Regions from separate parts of the Musicola paradisiaca NCPPB 2511 genome, predicted to be linked through region 1. Evidence: predicted binding sites of a transcription regulator. Region 1 holds the regulator's gene; each other region holds the start of a gene.
What was found. The regulator Fur, encoded in region 1, represses iron uptake genes when iron is present. The targets are predictions, from matches to a motif close to ATAATAATGAGAACNACTATCAA.
Positions count from the first base shown of each region.

Region 1 (4,199 bases):
CTGCCAGTATGCACTGGATTGCCGGGTTTGGTTTCAGCGCCGGTCTGGTGGATATGGTGCTTTCTTCCCGTAACCCGCTGGCGACGCAGTGGTACATGCTGTTGCTGCAAGGCATCGTATTTTTTGCGATTTATTATGTCGTGTTTCGCTTCACGATTGTTCGTTTTAACCTGATGACGCCAGGCCGCGAGGCTGCTACGGCCGATGCACCTGCCGCCCGGGTGGATGCCGGAGATGACAAGTCGGTGGCGCGTGCCTATCTGCAGGTTTTGGGCGGTAAGGACAATGTGACAGCGATCGACGCTTGTATTACGCGGTTACGGCTGACGGTGAAAGACTCGTCGCTGGTGGATGAATCCGCGGCCAAACAGCTAGGGGCGGCCGGTGTGATACGTCTTAACAAACAGAACGTGCAGATTGTTGTGGGGACACAGGCTGAAAGTATCGCTATGGCTTTGCGGCAGGTAGCGGAAGAATAAACCTCGCATCGTTATTGGCTGTCCGCGACTAAAACGGAGAATATGCGAAAGCAGTTCTCCGTTTTTTATCTTAAACTTTCATTCAACAAACAGTTGTTTCCCCGCTTAGCTTGTTGGATCATTAGCGGTTATGAGTTGTTTTTCGCATTGAGGAACCAAGCATGAGTGAGGCTGAAGCCCGCCCAACCAATTTTATTCGCCAGATTATTGATGAAGATTTGGCTTCTGGTAAGCATCGTAGTATTCAGACGCGGTTTCCGCCGGAGCCGAACGGCTATCTGCATATTGGCCATGCCAAATCCATTTGTCTGAATTTTGGTATTGCCGTTGATTACGAGGGCAAATGCAACCTGCGTTTCGACGATACCAATCCGGTGAAGGAAGATATCGAGTACGTTGAGTCGATTAAGCATGACGTGCAATGGCTCGGTTTTTCCTGGAGCGGTGATATCCGCTATTCCTCTGATTATTTCGATCAGCTGTATTCGTATGCGGTTGAGCTGATCAGCAAAGGTCTGGCGTATGTTGATGAATTGACGCCGGAACAGATTCGCGAGTATCGCGGCACGCTGACCGCGCCGGGGAAAAACAGCCCTTACCGCGATCGCACCGTGGAAGAGAACCTCGCGCTGTTTGAAAAAATGCGCAATGGGGAATTCACCGAAGGTAGTGCTTGCCTGCGTGCGAAAATCGATATGGCCTCGCCCTTTATCGTGATGCGAGACCCCGTGTTATATCGCATCAAATTTGCCGAGCATCATCAGACTGGGAACAAGTGGTGCATCTACCCGATGTATGATTTTACCCACTGCATTTCCGATGCGCTGGAAGGTATCACTCATTCGCTGTGTACGCTTGAATTCCAGGATAACCGCCGCCTTTATGACTGGGTGCTGGATAACATCAGCATTGCCTGCCATCCGCGGCAGTATGAGTTTTCTCGGCTCAATCTCGAATACACGGTGATGTCTAAACGTAAGCTGAATCTGTTAGTGACGGACAAGCATGTAGAGGGCTGGAGCGATCCGCGTATGCCGACGATCTCCGGTCTGCGCCGTCGTGGTTATACCGCTGCGTCTATTCGTGAATTTTGTCGTCGTATCGGCGTCACTAAACAAGATAACACGGTGGAAATGGCCGCGCTGGAATCCTGTATTCGTGATGACCTGAATGAAAACGCGCCGCGTGCAATGGCGGTGCTGGATCCGGTGCGCGTTGTTATTGAAAACCTGCCAGAGAACCACGAAGAGTGGGTTGAAATGCCGAACCATCCAAATAAACCGGAGATGGGAACCCGGCAGGTGGCGTTTAGCCGCGAAATCTATATCGATCGGACCGATTTTCGTGAAGAAGCCAATAAACAATACAAGCGCTTGGTGTTGGGCAAAGAGGTACGTCTGCGTAACGCCTACGTTATTAAAGCCGAACGTATCGATAAGGATGAACAGGGCGCCATTACCACGATTTACTGCAGTTATGATGCGGATACCTTGAGTAAGGATCCGGCGGACGGCCGCAAGGTAAAAGGGGTTATTCATTGGGTTTCTGCTGCTCATGCACTGTCTGCGGAATTCCGCTTGTATGATCGTCTGTTTAGCGTACCGAATCCCGGTGCTGCGGATGATTTTCTCTCCACGATCAACCCGGATTCTCTGAGGATCGTGCAAGGGGTTGTTGAGGCGAGCTTGAGCCAGGCTCAGGCGGAAAAAGCCTATCAGTTTGAACGTGAAGGGTATTTTTGTGCTGACCCGGTATACTCCAGTGTTGAACATCTGGTGTTCAATCGTACTGTTGGTCTGAGAGACAGCTGGGTGGGTTAATACTATTGACACCTCGCATGACAAAAAAACCGCCGAGTGGCGGTTTTTTTTAGCCGGATATGTTGCAAGGCAGGAATCAGGCTACTGATTCGCTATGATTGCGTCACGTATTCGGTGCGTAAAAAAACGCTTTCTGCGGTTTTTTTAACACTCGGATAAGTAATTAGCGCTCTTCATGCAGGCTATCATCTTCACGGCAGTTGCCGTCAATACAGTGACCATAAAGATATAAACTGTGGTTGGTCAGCTTGATGCCGTGTTTTTCAGAGATCTCGCGCTGACGCGCCTCGATGGATTCGTCGCTGAATTCGATAACACGACCGCAATCCAGACAGATAAGGTGATCATGATGGTGCTGTTGGGTCAGTTCAAATACCGATTTACCACCTTCAAAATTATGTCGGGTGACAATGCCGGCGTCATCGAACTGGTTCAGTACGCGATAGACCGTCGCCAGACCGATTTCTTCGCCCATATCGATCAGCTTCTTATAGAGATCTTCCGCGCTGACGTGATGGCACTCAGGAGCCTGAAGCACTTCCAGTATTTTTAATCGGGGAAGTGTGACTTTCAGGCCGGCCTTCTTTAATGCGGTATTATTGTCAGTCATGCGGATATTGTCCTGTTGCTCTACTTTTTGTCAGTCAGGCTGATAGCCTGGTCTCATCGGTCGGCTTAAAAAAGGTTACTGCCCTCAATTATAGGACTGCACTGTCGAAATGAAAACAGCCTAACCTTTACCATACTATTCCCGCCTACTACACAGATCTACGATCTATGCCCCGTTGACGAGAGCAATATTGCGATGCGGCAAGCAAACCGGAAAATATTATACTCTGTTGTAGCAGAAAGTTAAAAAATCGTATTTATCTATATGATAGGTTTTATCTCTTGATAAGAGATGGCCCTGGATTTGGCAGGGCCATTGTCTGTTAGGAGAGTAATGTTTTGAGATTCATCTCTTCGCTGATCTGTTTTACCCAGGCGGCGACCCGTTCTGTCGTCAATTCCGGCTGACGGTCTTCATCTATGGCGAGCCCGATAAAATGCTTGTCATCCACCAGGCCTTTCGATGCCTCAAAATAGTAACCTTCCGTCGGCCAGTTGCCGACGATGGTGGCGCCGCGCGGCTCAATAATGTCACGGATAGTCCCCATGGCATCACAGAAATACTCGGCGTAGTCTTCCTGGTCTCCACAGCCGAAAATCGCTACTAGCTTGCCGGCGAAATCGATCTCTTCCAGCGTAGGGAAAAAATCATCCCAGTCGCACTGCGCTTCACCGTAGTACCAGGTCGGGATACCCAGCAACAGGATGTCAAAACGCTCAAGATCTTCTTTACTGCTTTTGGCAATGTCATGAATTTCAGCAACTTCGGTTCCAAGATGCTGTTGGATTGCTTTGGCGATATTTTCAGTGTTGCCTGTGTCACTGCCAAAGAAAATGCCTATGAGAGCCATGGATTGGATAACCTCTTAATTTCTAAGGATATGGTGTATGTCTCACCAGCGATCCGGTAATGATAGCAGACAGTTTATAGTGGAGAAACTCGAATCTCTATGCCGCCCGACGGGATAAGTAAATGGCAGTGTTAATTTCATTACTTAATTTTTTTAGTTTTTTAAAAATACAGGTCTGTAATATCTCATTGGAAAATAGACGGATTGCTAAAAAGCATAATAATTTTTAGCTTTTTAAAGGCGTTAACGCGCTAAATGTTCCTGTGATTTGGTCGATGAATGGAACAAGTTTCTTCGTGAAATGTAAATCACAGCAATGTTTTTTGCGCAATCATAGTCTTTATTTATTGCATACCTCACAACAAATCTTACCTTGTGTAATCATTCAGGCTGGAGTCTATCTATGCAATTCCTGAAAAATATTGCTATTCGCACCGCAA
Region 1 covers NZ_CM001857.1:1,260,769-1,264,967, forward strand. Annotated here, with positions in the region: gene nagE (N-acetylglucosamine-specific PTS transporter subunit IIBC) at 1-479, shown strand, start outside; gene glnS (glutamine--tRNA ligase) at 641-2,299, shown strand; gene fur (ferric iron uptake transcriptional regulator) at 2,463-2,909, opposite strand; gene fldA (flavodoxin FldA) at 3,232-3,759, opposite strand; gene DPA2511_RS05765 (methyl-accepting chemotaxis protein) at 4,163-4,199, shown strand, end outside.

Region 2 (4,199 bases), 480 kb from region 1:
AGCGGCAACTCCTGATATTTCGCCTGTTCAGCAGGCGCTACACCTAATTCTGACACCTTGTATTCCTTTATCATCCGTCAACGGTTCGGGGAGAACAGCGTCCGCCTTGTCAGGTCGGCCGGTGATGACCCGTCTGAAAACCCATCCCGTTCGATCGCCCCTGCGAGAACGGAGACACACGCACAGGCACCCCTTTCGCCGTTGTCCCCGCGGTATTTTTCCACCGGCTCGGTCAGACGAACGGCATTACGCCTGAGACGTCGTTTTCACTCCGGCAGGCCGCATATCCAGCCACTGCGCCTGCGTATAACCGATACACGCCTCGCGGCTCTGCGGCCCGAATACCGCCGCCCAGCCGGCGGGAATAGCGGCGAACTCAGGCCACAGGCTGAACTGTTGCTGCGTATTGATCAGCACCAGAAACGTTAAACGTTCATCATCAAACGGATTCACAGATTCCTGGGACATGGCGTCACTCCTTGTTGTTTGTCGTTGTCGGCTGCGTTGTCAGCAGCCAGCGTAAACCGTCAATCAATCCACCGCGCCAACACAGCATGTCGTGACCGCCGTTGTAGACGCGGTAATGCACATGATGGCCCGCCGCGTTCAGCGCGGCGTTCATCTGCTGATTGACGAAATGGATATCGCTTTCCCGGCGGCCCGCCTCCTGGAACACCACCAGCGGCCTCGCGGGACGTCCGCACTGTCGTACCTCGGCAATCAGCATGCCGACATCCTGCTCATGGCGGCCGCCCATGCAGGTCAGCACTTTTTGATGCGGCCACCAAAAGGATCCGGACTGCGTCAACACCCGGCCGAAACGTTCGGGCCAATACAGGCCGGCATACAACGACGCCAGCCCGCCGTAACTCTGGCCGGATACCAGCGTGCGATCGGGATCGTCGCTAAAGGCCGCATACTGCGCCGCCATCGGTAATAACTCATCCTGCACCGCCCGCCAGAATGCCGGATTGCAGGGCAATTCCTGGCTGCGGCGCGGCATATCGATGGCGTCGATAAACAGATAAACGGCGGCAGGCAGCCGGCCGGCATCGGTTTCCTCATCCAGCGGCGCGAACAGCGGCGTTTCCTCCGCCCACTTTTGCCCGTCCAGCACGATCGCCAGCGGGCGCGCAGCGGGCTCGTCGGTATGGCCGGTAATGTATAGCCAGATACGGCGGCGATTCCCCAACTGCGGGCTGTGCCACTCGAACGTGAATCGGCGGGAAGGATCCGCCGGTACGGCCGTACCGCCGTCGGTCGACGACCAGGCAGCTTGCGGCAATGCATCCGGCAGGTGGACGGCGGAAAGTTGCTTCCCTGTCCAGGTATCCCAAGGGGTAGCCGGATTGAGCGGATCGGCCGTCATCAAGGGAAACAGCGAACACCACCATTCGCGCTGCTGTTCGTGATCGGTGAACGCCGGCGGCAGATGCTCGCTGCCAACGGGGATCAGGCAGTAACTGCCGCGCCAGTCGCGTTCGATATCCACCGACCAGTGCCAAACATCCGTGCCGGGAAGGCGTTGCAGGCTCTGCGGCGTAAAGTGGTGATGATCGGTCACGCCGTTAACATCGATATACACCTGTCGAATGGTGGAATGCCGCGCCGTTCCGGCCGGATCGCGCCAGAGAAACGTCATTCGTACTTGCTGCTCTCCTTGCGGCTCCAGCAGCGGCGTTCCCACGCTGGCGATCTGTCGCCACCATTCCTGCGTTCCCGCCTGGGGCGACGATAGCAAGGCGGCAGCAAATCCCGGCGCCTGTATTTCCGGCATCAAACCCTCCCGGGCCGCAGCCCTTTACGTTTTTCTTACATTTAATCAAATTTATTAATGTGTCGAATGACAAGGATACCGTCATAAACATCGATAGAAATAATATTGAGAATTATTTACATTTGCAATAAGATGGGTGTCTCGATTTTTATCGGGATATCAGCAATACACTCTGGGTTATAGCAACGTTCGAAAACATTAAAAGCTATTGATTATATTTAATTTATTGATGGCTATGGTCAAAGACGACCTTTCGATATGGCTCGCCCATGTACACATACTGAACCAACAGGGCTGTTTTCTGAGGGGAAAGCCGATGTATCACACTAAAAAGAAACCATTAGCTATTTTCATATCTTTACTGGTCGCGCCGCTGGCTCAGGCGGCAACGACAACCCACAATGACACCATTGTCGTTTCCGCCAGTACCAATGAAAGTGTTACCGCGCCGCTAAAAGGCGTCGTCGCCAAGGAAAGCGCCGCGGGCACCAAAACCAGCACGCCGTTGGTGAAAACGCCCCAATCCGTCAGCGTCGTGACCCGCGATCAGATGGACAACCAGGCGGTTGCCAACGTCTCGGACGCGCTGAACTATTCCAGCGGCGTGGTGACAAACTACCGCGGTTCCTCAAACCGCAGCGATGAAGTGATTGCCCGCGGCTTCCGCTATGCGCCTAAATTCCTGGATGGATTGAGCTATGGCTTAAACGGCCAGGCCGGCGTGATGGGGAAAATCGACCCCTGGCTGTTGGAGCGCGTAGAACTGGTGCATGGCCCGGCTTCCGTGCTGTACGGGCAGGTTAACCCCGGCGGGCTGATCAGCATGACCAGCAAACGCCCGACGGCGGAAGAGATCCACAAGATTAAATTCAGCGCCGGCAACCAAAGCCTGGGCGAAGCCGCGTTTGACTTCGGCGGCGCGCTTAACGACGACAAATCGCTGCTGTACCGCCTGAACGGCATCGCCAGCACTCGCAAAGAATTCGTCAATGACTATAAACAACAGCGTGTGGCTATCGCACCGGCGATCACCTGGCTCCCCAACCCGGATACCAGTTTTACCCTGCTGACCAGCTACCAGAACGACCCAAAAGCCGGGCAGCGTAACTTCCTGCCGGCATACGGCACCGTATTCGGCACCAGCGCCGGTTATCTGCCTTATGATTTTAACGTCAGTGATGCCAACTATAACCAGTCCGAGCGTGAGCAAACCGCTATCGGTTATATCTTCGATCACTCGTTCAATGAGGTGCTTTCGTTCCAGCAGAATTTCCGTTATTCACAGTTGAACGAGAAATATAAATATCTGGTGTACTCCACCGGCGGTACCGCCACCAATACCACCCTGTCTCGTCGTGCACAGCGCGAAGAAACCGAAGCGAACGAACTGGGCCTGGACAACCAGCTGAAAGCGAAATTCAGCACCGGCGAACTCTCCCATACCCTGATTGGCGGGCTGGATTACAAATGGACGGATCGCGATTACAAGCTCTGGCGTGCAGCCGGCAGCCAGTACGATCTTAACTGGGCCAACCCAACCTACGGCCTGAAAATTGACGAAAGCACGCAGTCCCTAACCACCAACCAGCGCAAGAAACTGGATCAGACCGGCGTTTATCTGCAGGATCAACTGGAGTGGAATCAGTGGAACCTGCTGTTGTCCGGTCGCCATGACTGGAGCCAGGTCAGAACCACCAACCGCAATACCAGCACCACGGACGAAAGAAACGACGCCAAATTCACCGGCCGCACCGCGTTGCTGTACGCTTTCGACAACGGGATTTCACCGTATGTCAGTTACAGCACCTCGTTCGAGCCCAACCTCGACAGCGGCGCTCCCGGTACCGCACCGTTCGACCCGACGACCGGCGAACAGTCGGAAGTGGGGATCAAATTCCAGCCCAAGGGCAGCAATACCCTGCTGACGGTGTCGTTGTTCGACATCACCCAGAAGAATATCTCTTCTTACAACAGCACCATCGGTTACTACGAACAGATCGGCAAAGTGAAATCCAAAGGGGTGGAAACCGAGGCGCACACGCAATTAACACCGGAAATCAGCCTGATCGCGGCCTACACCTATACCGACGCGGAGACCAAAGAGAGCAACACCGCCAGCCAGGTCAACAAGTCGCCGGCGGCCATTCCTCGCCACACCGCCTCCGCCTGGGGCAACTACAGCTTCCTGACCGGTCCGCTGAAAGGCGTCACGCTGGGCTCCGGCGTGCGTTACATCGGCACCAGCTATGGGGATAACGCCGAATCCTTCAAGGTACCGGCCTATACCCTGTACGACGCCATGGCGCGTTACGAACTGGGCGAAGCGTTACCTAACCTGAAAGGCACGACGTTACAACTCAACGTCAACAATCTGACCGACAAACACTACGTCGCGTCTTGCTCCGGCACCACAGCCTGTTTC
Region 2 covers NZ_CM001857.1:1,744,768-1,748,966, reverse strand. Annotated here, with positions in the region: partial or broken gene DPA2511_RS21300 (amino acid adenylation domain-containing protein) at 1-74, opposite strand, end outside; gene DPA2511_RS07685 (MbtH family protein) at 247-468, opposite strand; gene fes (enterochelin esterase) at 473-1,777, opposite strand; gene DPA2511_RS07675 (TonB-dependent siderophore receptor) at 2,094-4,199, shown strand, end outside.
Region 2: a site for Fur is predicted at 1,877-1,899, ahead of fes (enterochelin esterase). Genes of this name have one in related genera too.

Region 3 (4,199 bases), 2.2 Mb from region 1:
GATCTGGAAGCGCTGTTTCAGGCGTTTACCGGCGTGGAATATAGCGGTCTGTTTTTCCTGACGCTGTAATGTCGACACACCGCCCATAAACACAGGGGGAGGCGCTCGTCAAACGCCTCCCCCTGTCGATCTCTGCCGTCATATTCGTTCAGACGATAATGACGGCGGTTATAGTCATCAGAACTTGTAGCTCATCCCGGCGGTAAACGAGCGGCCCGGCGCAGGCTGACGTCCCCACGGGCTGGTATCGACGCCCCGGAACCAGTAATCCTTGTCGAGCAGGTTGTTCACGCCCACATAACCGGTAAGCGAGGTGCGTTCAGATTTGTACAACTCGCGGCTGACCTGCGCGTTCCACACCCAATAGGACGGCTGCGGGCCGACCGAACCGGAACTGTTTTCCACCGTCGAGTTGGCGGTATCGGAGAAGGACTTGCTGAAGTAGTAGCCCGCCAGCGTAAAGGTCGTCCCCCGCCAATCGTAGCTGCCGTCCAGCGTCACCTGGGAACGGGAAGAGTAAGGCACGCGCCGGCCTTTGTTGACGCCGTTTTCCTGCTCGGCATCCAGCCAGGCGTAACCGGCATGCAGGCTTAACCCCTCTACCGCGGCCGGTTTCCAGAAGCCTTCCAGCTCGATCCCCTGATGGCGGGTCTTCCCGATGTTCAGGTAGGAATCCGTCGCACTGTCGTAGGAGATCTGATCTTTGTAGTCGATACGATACAGCCCCGCGTTCAGACTGACGTCTTTCGTCGGGGTATAACGCACGCCGCTCTCATAGTTCCAGGCCAGCTCCGAACTCACATCGCCGCCTTTGACTATCTGAGTCACCTGCGCCGGGCGCAGGCTCTTCTGTGCGTTGGCGTACAGGAACCAGCTCGGCGTCAGTTGGTAGCCGACCGACAGCCCCGGCAGCCACTGGTCGTCCGGCGCGCTGGTACTCAGCCCGCTGATGCGATCCTGGTATTTTTCACTGACATGTTCAAACCGCACGCCCGGCGTGATGGTCAGGGTGTCGTCCAACAGCTTGACGGCGTTGTTCAGATAGCCGGCCCAGGCATCGTCGTTAAATTTCCAGTCGCGGGTGGTGGTATAGGCGTTGGTGGCGAAGCGGTACTGTTTGACCTGATAATCGATGTCTTCTTTCACAAAACGGCCGCCGACCGTCCATTGCTGGTTCACCTTGTCGCCATACACGTTCATGCTTAAACGCGGTTCGGTACCCCAGACCTTAAAGTCGCGCGGCGAGTTCTGCACAATCTGCGCAGGCAGCGACGGGTTCCAGGTTTCGGTCGAGGAGCTTCTCATTCCGACATGGAAATCACGGCTGGATTCATGGCCGAAGAACGTCCAGTTAAATTCGGCGGAATCGATGAACCCCAGCGAGCCCAATTGCTGGTTGTACACTGCACTGTAGCGCTTGGTATGCCCGTCATAATCATCGTAAGGCCGGGTACTCTTGCGGCGACTGGCTTCATAATCCGCCGCGGTCAGCGCCCCCGCCAGATCGGCATGCGCATCATAATACTGGTAGGAAAAATCGAGCGATGTGTCTTCGTTGATATTCCACAGCCCGCGGATACGGTAGTTCTGCACATCGCTGGCACTGTGCTCGCGGAAGGAATTGCCTTTGACCTGATTGGCTTCCACCTGCAGGCCGAAGCTGTCATTCACCATGCCGCCGGTGCGCAGATAGGTGTCCCACAGATTGCGTCCTTTGCCGTAAAAGGTTGCCCGCTCGGCGATCTCGTTTTCCCATTTCACCGGGATCGGCTTGCTGACCAGATTGATCACCCCGCCCACGTTGTTGGGGCCATACTGTACCGCCGCGCCGCCGCGCACCACATCGATACGGTCAATCGAGGCGAACGTCACCGGGAACAGCGACATCCCTTCCTGCCCGTAAGGCGCCAGCGCCAGTGGAATACCGTCCTGTAGGATCTGCGCACGCCCGCTGCGGCTGTCATACAACCCGCGCACGGCGATCTGCGGCAAGACGCCGGTACCGGTTTCGTCCTGAATCTTGACCCCCGGAACACGTTGCAGGGCGTCATCCAGAGTACGGTTGGCGCCTTTTTCAAGCTGCTCATTGCTGATGACGGTACGGTTCCCCGGATACGTTTTCACCTGTTCAGCGCGTGAATCCCCTAATAAATCACCGTTGACAGTTATTTTGTCTTCCTGTGCCCAGACGGAACTACTGGCAAAAATCAGCGCCAGTGCGCTGGCTATACGGCTACGTTGCATCGTAATAATTATCCCTAAATGATGTGCACTAATGAGAATGACTATTGTTTCACGAATAATTATCATTATATAGACGTTTCTTAACAGAAAACAACCAAACCGCACCGAATGTCATCTATATGATAACTAATGATTATTTTAAAAATCATCGTCACAGCGCCGCACAAGGCTGAAACTTTTGCTCAAAAAAATCGTGGATGAAGCCCTTGCATTTCCCACAACTGGAATGATAATCACTATCATTATTCATTTACCTATATTTACACAGCCTCGCTACGCCTGAACCCTGGCGCTGCCGGTAGGGCTTGTTAAGGGGTCATCCATGTTCGTTCCCTTATTAATCATGTTTCGCGAAGGGCTGGAGGCGGCGCTGATCGTCAGCCTGATCGCCAGCTATTTGAAACGTACCCAGCGCGAGCAGTGGTTGGGCGCGGTCTGGGTCGGCGTCGCTCTGGCCGTGACGCTGTGTCTGGCGCTCGGCCTGTTCATCAACGCCACCACCGGCGAATTTCCACAGAAACAACAGGAGCTGTTCGAAGGCATCGTGGCGGTGCTGGCCGTCGCCATCCTGACCTACATGGTGTTCTGGATGCGCCGGGTTTCCCGCTCGGTAAAACTGCATCTGGAAGGCGCTATCGATCAGGCGCTCGGCGCCAGTAAGCGTCAGGGCTGGGCATTGGTGGCGATGGTATTTTTCGCCGTAGCGCGCGAAGGGCTGGAGTCGGTATTTTTCCTGCTGGCGGCCTTTCAGCAGGATGTCGGCGCCGCCGCGCCGTTCGGCGCCGTGCTCGGGCTGCTGTGCGCCATCATCGTAGGCGCGATGATCTACTGGGGCGGCGTAAAACTGCATCTGGCCAAATTCTTCAAATGGAGCGGGCTGTTCATCCTGTTCGTCGCCGCCGGGCTGGCCGCGGGCGCAATCCGCGCCTTCCACGAAGCCGGATGGTGGAATCACTTGCAGGAAGTGGCGTTTGATTTCAGCGCCACGCTGTCCACTCACACCCTGTTCGGCACCCTGCTGGAGGGCATTTTCGGCTATCAGGAAACCCCCAGCGTCAGCGAAGTGGTGGTCTACTTCCTGTATCTGCTGCCGGCGCTGATGTTCTTTTTCCTTCCGCGACGCCCGGTGACAATATCGCCCCCGGCGCAGCGTAATACCCATCATTAATCGAAAAGGGATCTGTCTATGTCTACACCGTTTTTTCGCCGTTCCGCGCTGTGCGCCGCACTGCTGACCTTCCCGGCCGTTGATGCGCTGGCGGCGGATGTCCCCCAGATCAAAATCACCGTCAATGATAAACAGTGCGAACCGATGCAGGTCACGGTGGCGGCGGGCAAAACGCAGTTCGTGGTGTATAACGCCAGCCAGAAAAACCTGGAGTGGGAAATTCTCAAAGGCGTCATGGTGGTGGAGGAGCGTGAAAATATCGCGCCGGGCTTCACCCAGAAAATGACCGCCAATCTGGAGACCGGCGAATACGACATGACCTGCGGCCTGCTCAGTAATCCGAGAGGCAAGCTGATCGTCACGGCGGCGGCAGGAAATACGCCGGCGGCGAAAACCAGCGTGCTCGATCTGGTCGGCCCGATTGCCGATTACAAGGTCTACGTCATCCGCGAAGTCGACGAGCTGGTCAAACAGACCAAGCAGTTCACCGACGCTATCAAGGCCGGCAAACTGGACGACGCGCGTAAGCTGTACGCGGTAGCCCGTCAGCACTATGAACGTATTGAGCCCATTGCCGAACTGTTCTCCGATCTCGATGAAAAAATCGACGCCCGTGAAGATGACTATGAGAAAAAAGCCGCCGATCCGAATTTCACCGGCTTCCATCGTCTGGAAAAAGCGCTGTTTGCCGACCATTCGGTCAAGGGATCGGAACAGTACGCCGACCAACTGTACGGCGACGTGTTAGAGCTGCAGAAACGCATCGCCAGCCTGACCTTCCCTCCCG
Region 3 covers NZ_CM001857.1:3,661,514-3,665,712, forward strand. Annotated here, with positions in the region: gene DPA2511_RS16115 (ABC transporter substrate-binding protein) at 1-69, shown strand, start outside; gene DPA2511_RS16120 (TonB-dependent receptor family protein) at 178-2,244, opposite strand; gene efeU (iron uptake transporter permease EfeU) at 2,567-3,412, shown strand; gene efeO (iron uptake system protein EfeO) at 3,431-4,199, shown strand, end outside.
Region 3: a site for Fur is predicted at 2,270-2,292, ahead of efeU (iron uptake transporter permease EfeU). Genes of this name have one in related genera too.

Region 4 (4,199 bases), 2.2 Mb from region 1:
TCGTTACGTAACAAGTCTTAAAACAGCCAGTAACTCTTAACTTAATGAATTATAAAAGATAATAAAAAATGAATAATGACCAGAGAGAATATGGTTCGCAAAAAAATAGCAGTAACACTTGAGTTAAAGTCCATGGCAAATATGCTGCTGGCACGGCTAAGCCTCTTTCTAGGCTCTGAGCCTTATATTAGCAAATAAACCGATGCCCCGCCCCGTACCCCAACGATATTTATAAAAAACGAGCAACCTGTCACTGTTGCTCATTCATTATTTTTACCAAATATATCAATCAATTACTCAAACCATCCTTGTATCCTGGCATGCTGCAACAGCATAATGGTTTTCCCATCGCGAATCCGACCGTCGCCAACCATCCTCATGGCTTCGATAAAGGGTATCTCCAGCACTTCAATATCCTCGTCCTCTATGCCGCCACCATCATTTTCCCGCTGCAAATCGTCATACTCCGCCGCAAAGAAATGGATCAACTCCGTCACACCACCGGGGGACATATAGGCCTCAAACAGCTTTTCCACTTTACCGATCGTATAGCCGGTTTCCTCAATAGCTTCATTGCGAATACACTGTTCCGGACTCTGGTTATCCAACAACCCCGCGCACGCCTCCAGCAACATACCGCTTTCATTACCATTCAGATAAGTCGGCATACGGAATTGGCGAGTCAACACCACTGTTCCCCGGGCTCGGTTGTATAACAGAATGGTCGCACCATTTCCCCGATCATAAACTTCACGCATCTGGCGTACAGTTCCACCCGTTTTTCTTTTTAGATCAAATACATATTTATGAAGAACAAACCAGTGATCCGATAACAGCTTCTTTTCAATAATTTTGATAGGTGACAACATGATCGAACCCTGCGTGATGAATAAACAACGTCAAATAATAGGGTGGGGTCGAAGGGAATGCACGAAATAGCGGATAGATATGCGGCAAAAGCCGGGAAGGCACTACCTTCCCAGCAGAGTATCCACCAACAGATAAAGATTGAGGGCGATAACTACGCAGACAATGATTCTGCCAATATTCTGCACCAAACGGCTGTTCACCAGCCCCCCCATCAGTTCACGATTGCCGGTAAACGCTAACAACGGGATTAGCGCCAGCGCAATACCGAAGCTCAGAAGAACCTGACTCAGTACCAGAACTCGCGTCGGATCCATTCCAAACATAATCACGATGAATGAAGGCAGCATAGTGACAATGCGACGTACCCATAACGGAATGCTGAACCGGACAAATCCCTGCATCACTACCTGGCCGGCCAACGTTCCTACCACGGTGGAGGAAAGACCGGCGACAACCAGGCTCAATCCGAACATAGTAGCGGCAGCCTGGCCAAGCAGAGGTTTCAACGTCAGATAGGCTTGTTCAAGCTCGGCAACAGAAGCATTACCGCTAAAATGGAACGCCGCGGCGGCGGTCGCCATCATCGCCAGGTTGACAAAGCCGGCGATTGTCATCGCCACAGCCACATCGACTTTAGTGGCTGCATAACGCTCCGCATGCGTATCGCTGCTTTTTTGCTGTGTTAACGACGAATGCAGGTAGATAACGTGAGGCATAATAGTTGCCCCCAACACCCCCGCCGCCAGCATTACAGCATCGGACGACGGCAGATTGGGGATCGCCATTCCTTTCGCTAACGGCGCCAATTGCGGGCTGGAGAAAATCAGTTCGACGATATACGCCGCCGCGACAAACATCAGCAACCCGCCGATCACCATCTCGAGAGGCTTCTGGCCGCGTTGTTGCAGCGTGAGGATGAGAAAGGTTGCAATACCGGTCAGAATCGCGCCTTCCAGCAGCGAAATACCCAGCAATAATTTGAACCCCACCGCAGCGCCGATAAACTCCGCCAGATCGGTCGCCATGGCGATGATCTCTGCCTGAACCCAGTAAAACCAGACTGCAGGGCGAGGAAAACGATCTCGGATGTGTTCCGCCAGGTTTTTCCCGGTAGCGATACCGAGCTTGGCGGAAAGCAACTGAATGAGCATAGCCATTAAATTCGCCCAAACGACAACCCACAGCAACTGGTAGCCATAAGCAGCACCAGATTGAATATTGGTGGCGAAATTACCGGGATCGATATAACCGATCGCCGCGATAAAGGCCGGCCCCATCAATGAAAGCTTAAGCTTTCTCGATGTACGGCTGACTGATTCCACTACACGACTCCCCGGCATATAAGTAACCCTTCTAACACTGATATTTTGCTACTCTCACAAAAATGATAATGATTATCAAGTGCATTTAGAGTGGTAAAAATGATTATTTCGATAGGCAAAGACGATGAAGCACGTATCCAATAAATGTATAACTTTTATTGCTCAGACATTAACAAAATATAAACAAAAAAAGCAACCAATCCCTGATGACGTTAACGAAACATTCAATATGTTACCAAAATGATATTTTTCATTATATATCAATGAAATAAAAATATTAGAAACCTGCAGTGGGGCCAGAAAACGCTTGAAGGGAAGAAACAATGCAAGAAAAAGAAACAACATGAGGGGGAAAAGACCTCCGGAACTGGTCAAACGAGTTCCGGAGAGAAAGTCAGATGAGATTATTCTTTAGCTTTTGAAACGGCGACCATCGCCGGGCGTAGCAGCCGACCGTTCAGCGTATACCCTTTTTGCATCACCAACATGACATGGTTCGGCTGATGTTCAGCCGATTCCATCATGGTCATCGCCTGATGCACTTCCGGATTAAACGGTACGTTTACATCGGCGACAACCTCAATGCCAAATTTGCGAACAGCAGACAGCATCGACTTCAATGTCAGCTCCACGCCTTCGATCGTGGATGCCTGCGCCTCGCTGGATTTGTCGGCCATTTCCAACGCACGTTCCAGATTATCAATCACCGGCAACATTTCTCCGGCAAATTTCTCCAACGCAAACTTATGCGCCTTCTCAACATCCAGTTCAGAACGGCGACGAACGTTTTCCATTTCAGCACGAACACGCAGTACGGTTTCACGCTCACGTTGCTGAACTTCATCCAGTTGCGCTTCCAGTTCGGCGATACGCTCATCACGCGAGTCAGCCACTTCCGTCGTCTCTGGCATCGTATCCGTTTGCTGGCTTTGTGCCGTATCCTTCTGATCCAAGACTTGCTCGTCAGGCGACTTCTGTTCTTTACTACTCATGAAATTCTCCGCGGTTTTCGCATTCATCTCGCTAGTTCGCTTATTATGGGGATCAAAACCGGGGTTTCAAGGGAACTACTCACATATTGTTGGCCCGAAAACAGGGAGCGGCAGGCGTTCCCGTAAAGGATGAACCATCCCAATGAACAGAGCGTTTAACTGCATCGGTATCGTCGGCCATCCGCGCCATCCCACAGCACTGACTACTCACGAAATGCTGTACCACTGGCTGAGCGCCAAAGGTTACGACGTTATTGTTGACGAACAGGTCGCACAGGAGCTTAAGCTTCAGGGGGCCATGACCGGAAATCTGTCCGAGATAGGCCAGCAGGCCGATCTTGCTGTGGTCGTTGGCGGAGACGGCAATATGCTGGGCGCAGCGCGCGTGCTTTCCCGCCACAATATCAGCGTCATCGGTGTCAATCGCGGCAACCTCGGTTTTCTTACCGATCTTGACCCCGACCATACTCAACAGCAACTTAGCGACGTGCTGGACGGCCGCTATCTCTGTGAGAGCCGATTCATGCTGGAAGCTGAAATCTGCCGATCAAACCACCCCAACAGTAGCAGTACCGCCATTAACGAGGTGGTTTTGCATCCTGGTAAAGTGGCGCACATGATTGAATTCGAAGTCTATATAGACGATCGATTCGCTTTTTCTCAGCGATCCGACGGGCTGATCATTTCGACGCCAACGGGTTCCACCGCCTACTCGCTATCCGGTGGCGGCCCGATTCTGACTCCATCGCTGGATGCCATCGCGCTGGTTCCGATGTTTCCCCATACGTTGTCATCCAGACCCTTGGTGATTAACAGCAGCAGTACCATTCGTCTCAAATTCTCTCATATCACCCAAGATCTTGAACTCAGTTGCGATAGCCAGATCGCCCTGCCGATTCAGGAAGGTGAAGAGGTTCTGATCCGTCGCAGCGAACATCATTTGAACTTGATACACCCAGAAAATTATAATTATTTCAATACATTGAGTAGCAAACTGGGCTGGTCGAAAAAATTA
Region 4 covers NZ_CM001857.1:3,738,591-3,742,789, forward strand. Annotated here, with positions in the region: gene nudK (GDP-mannose pyrophosphatase NudK) at 294-869, opposite strand; gene DPA2511_RS16475 (Nramp family divalent metal transporter) at 972-2,210, opposite strand; gene grpE (nucleotide exchange factor GrpE) at 2,597-3,184, opposite strand; gene nadK (NAD(+) kinase) at 3,327-4,199, shown strand, end outside.
Region 4: a site for Fur is predicted at 2,249-2,271, ahead of DPA2511_RS16475 (Nramp family divalent metal transporter). Genes of this name have one in related genera too.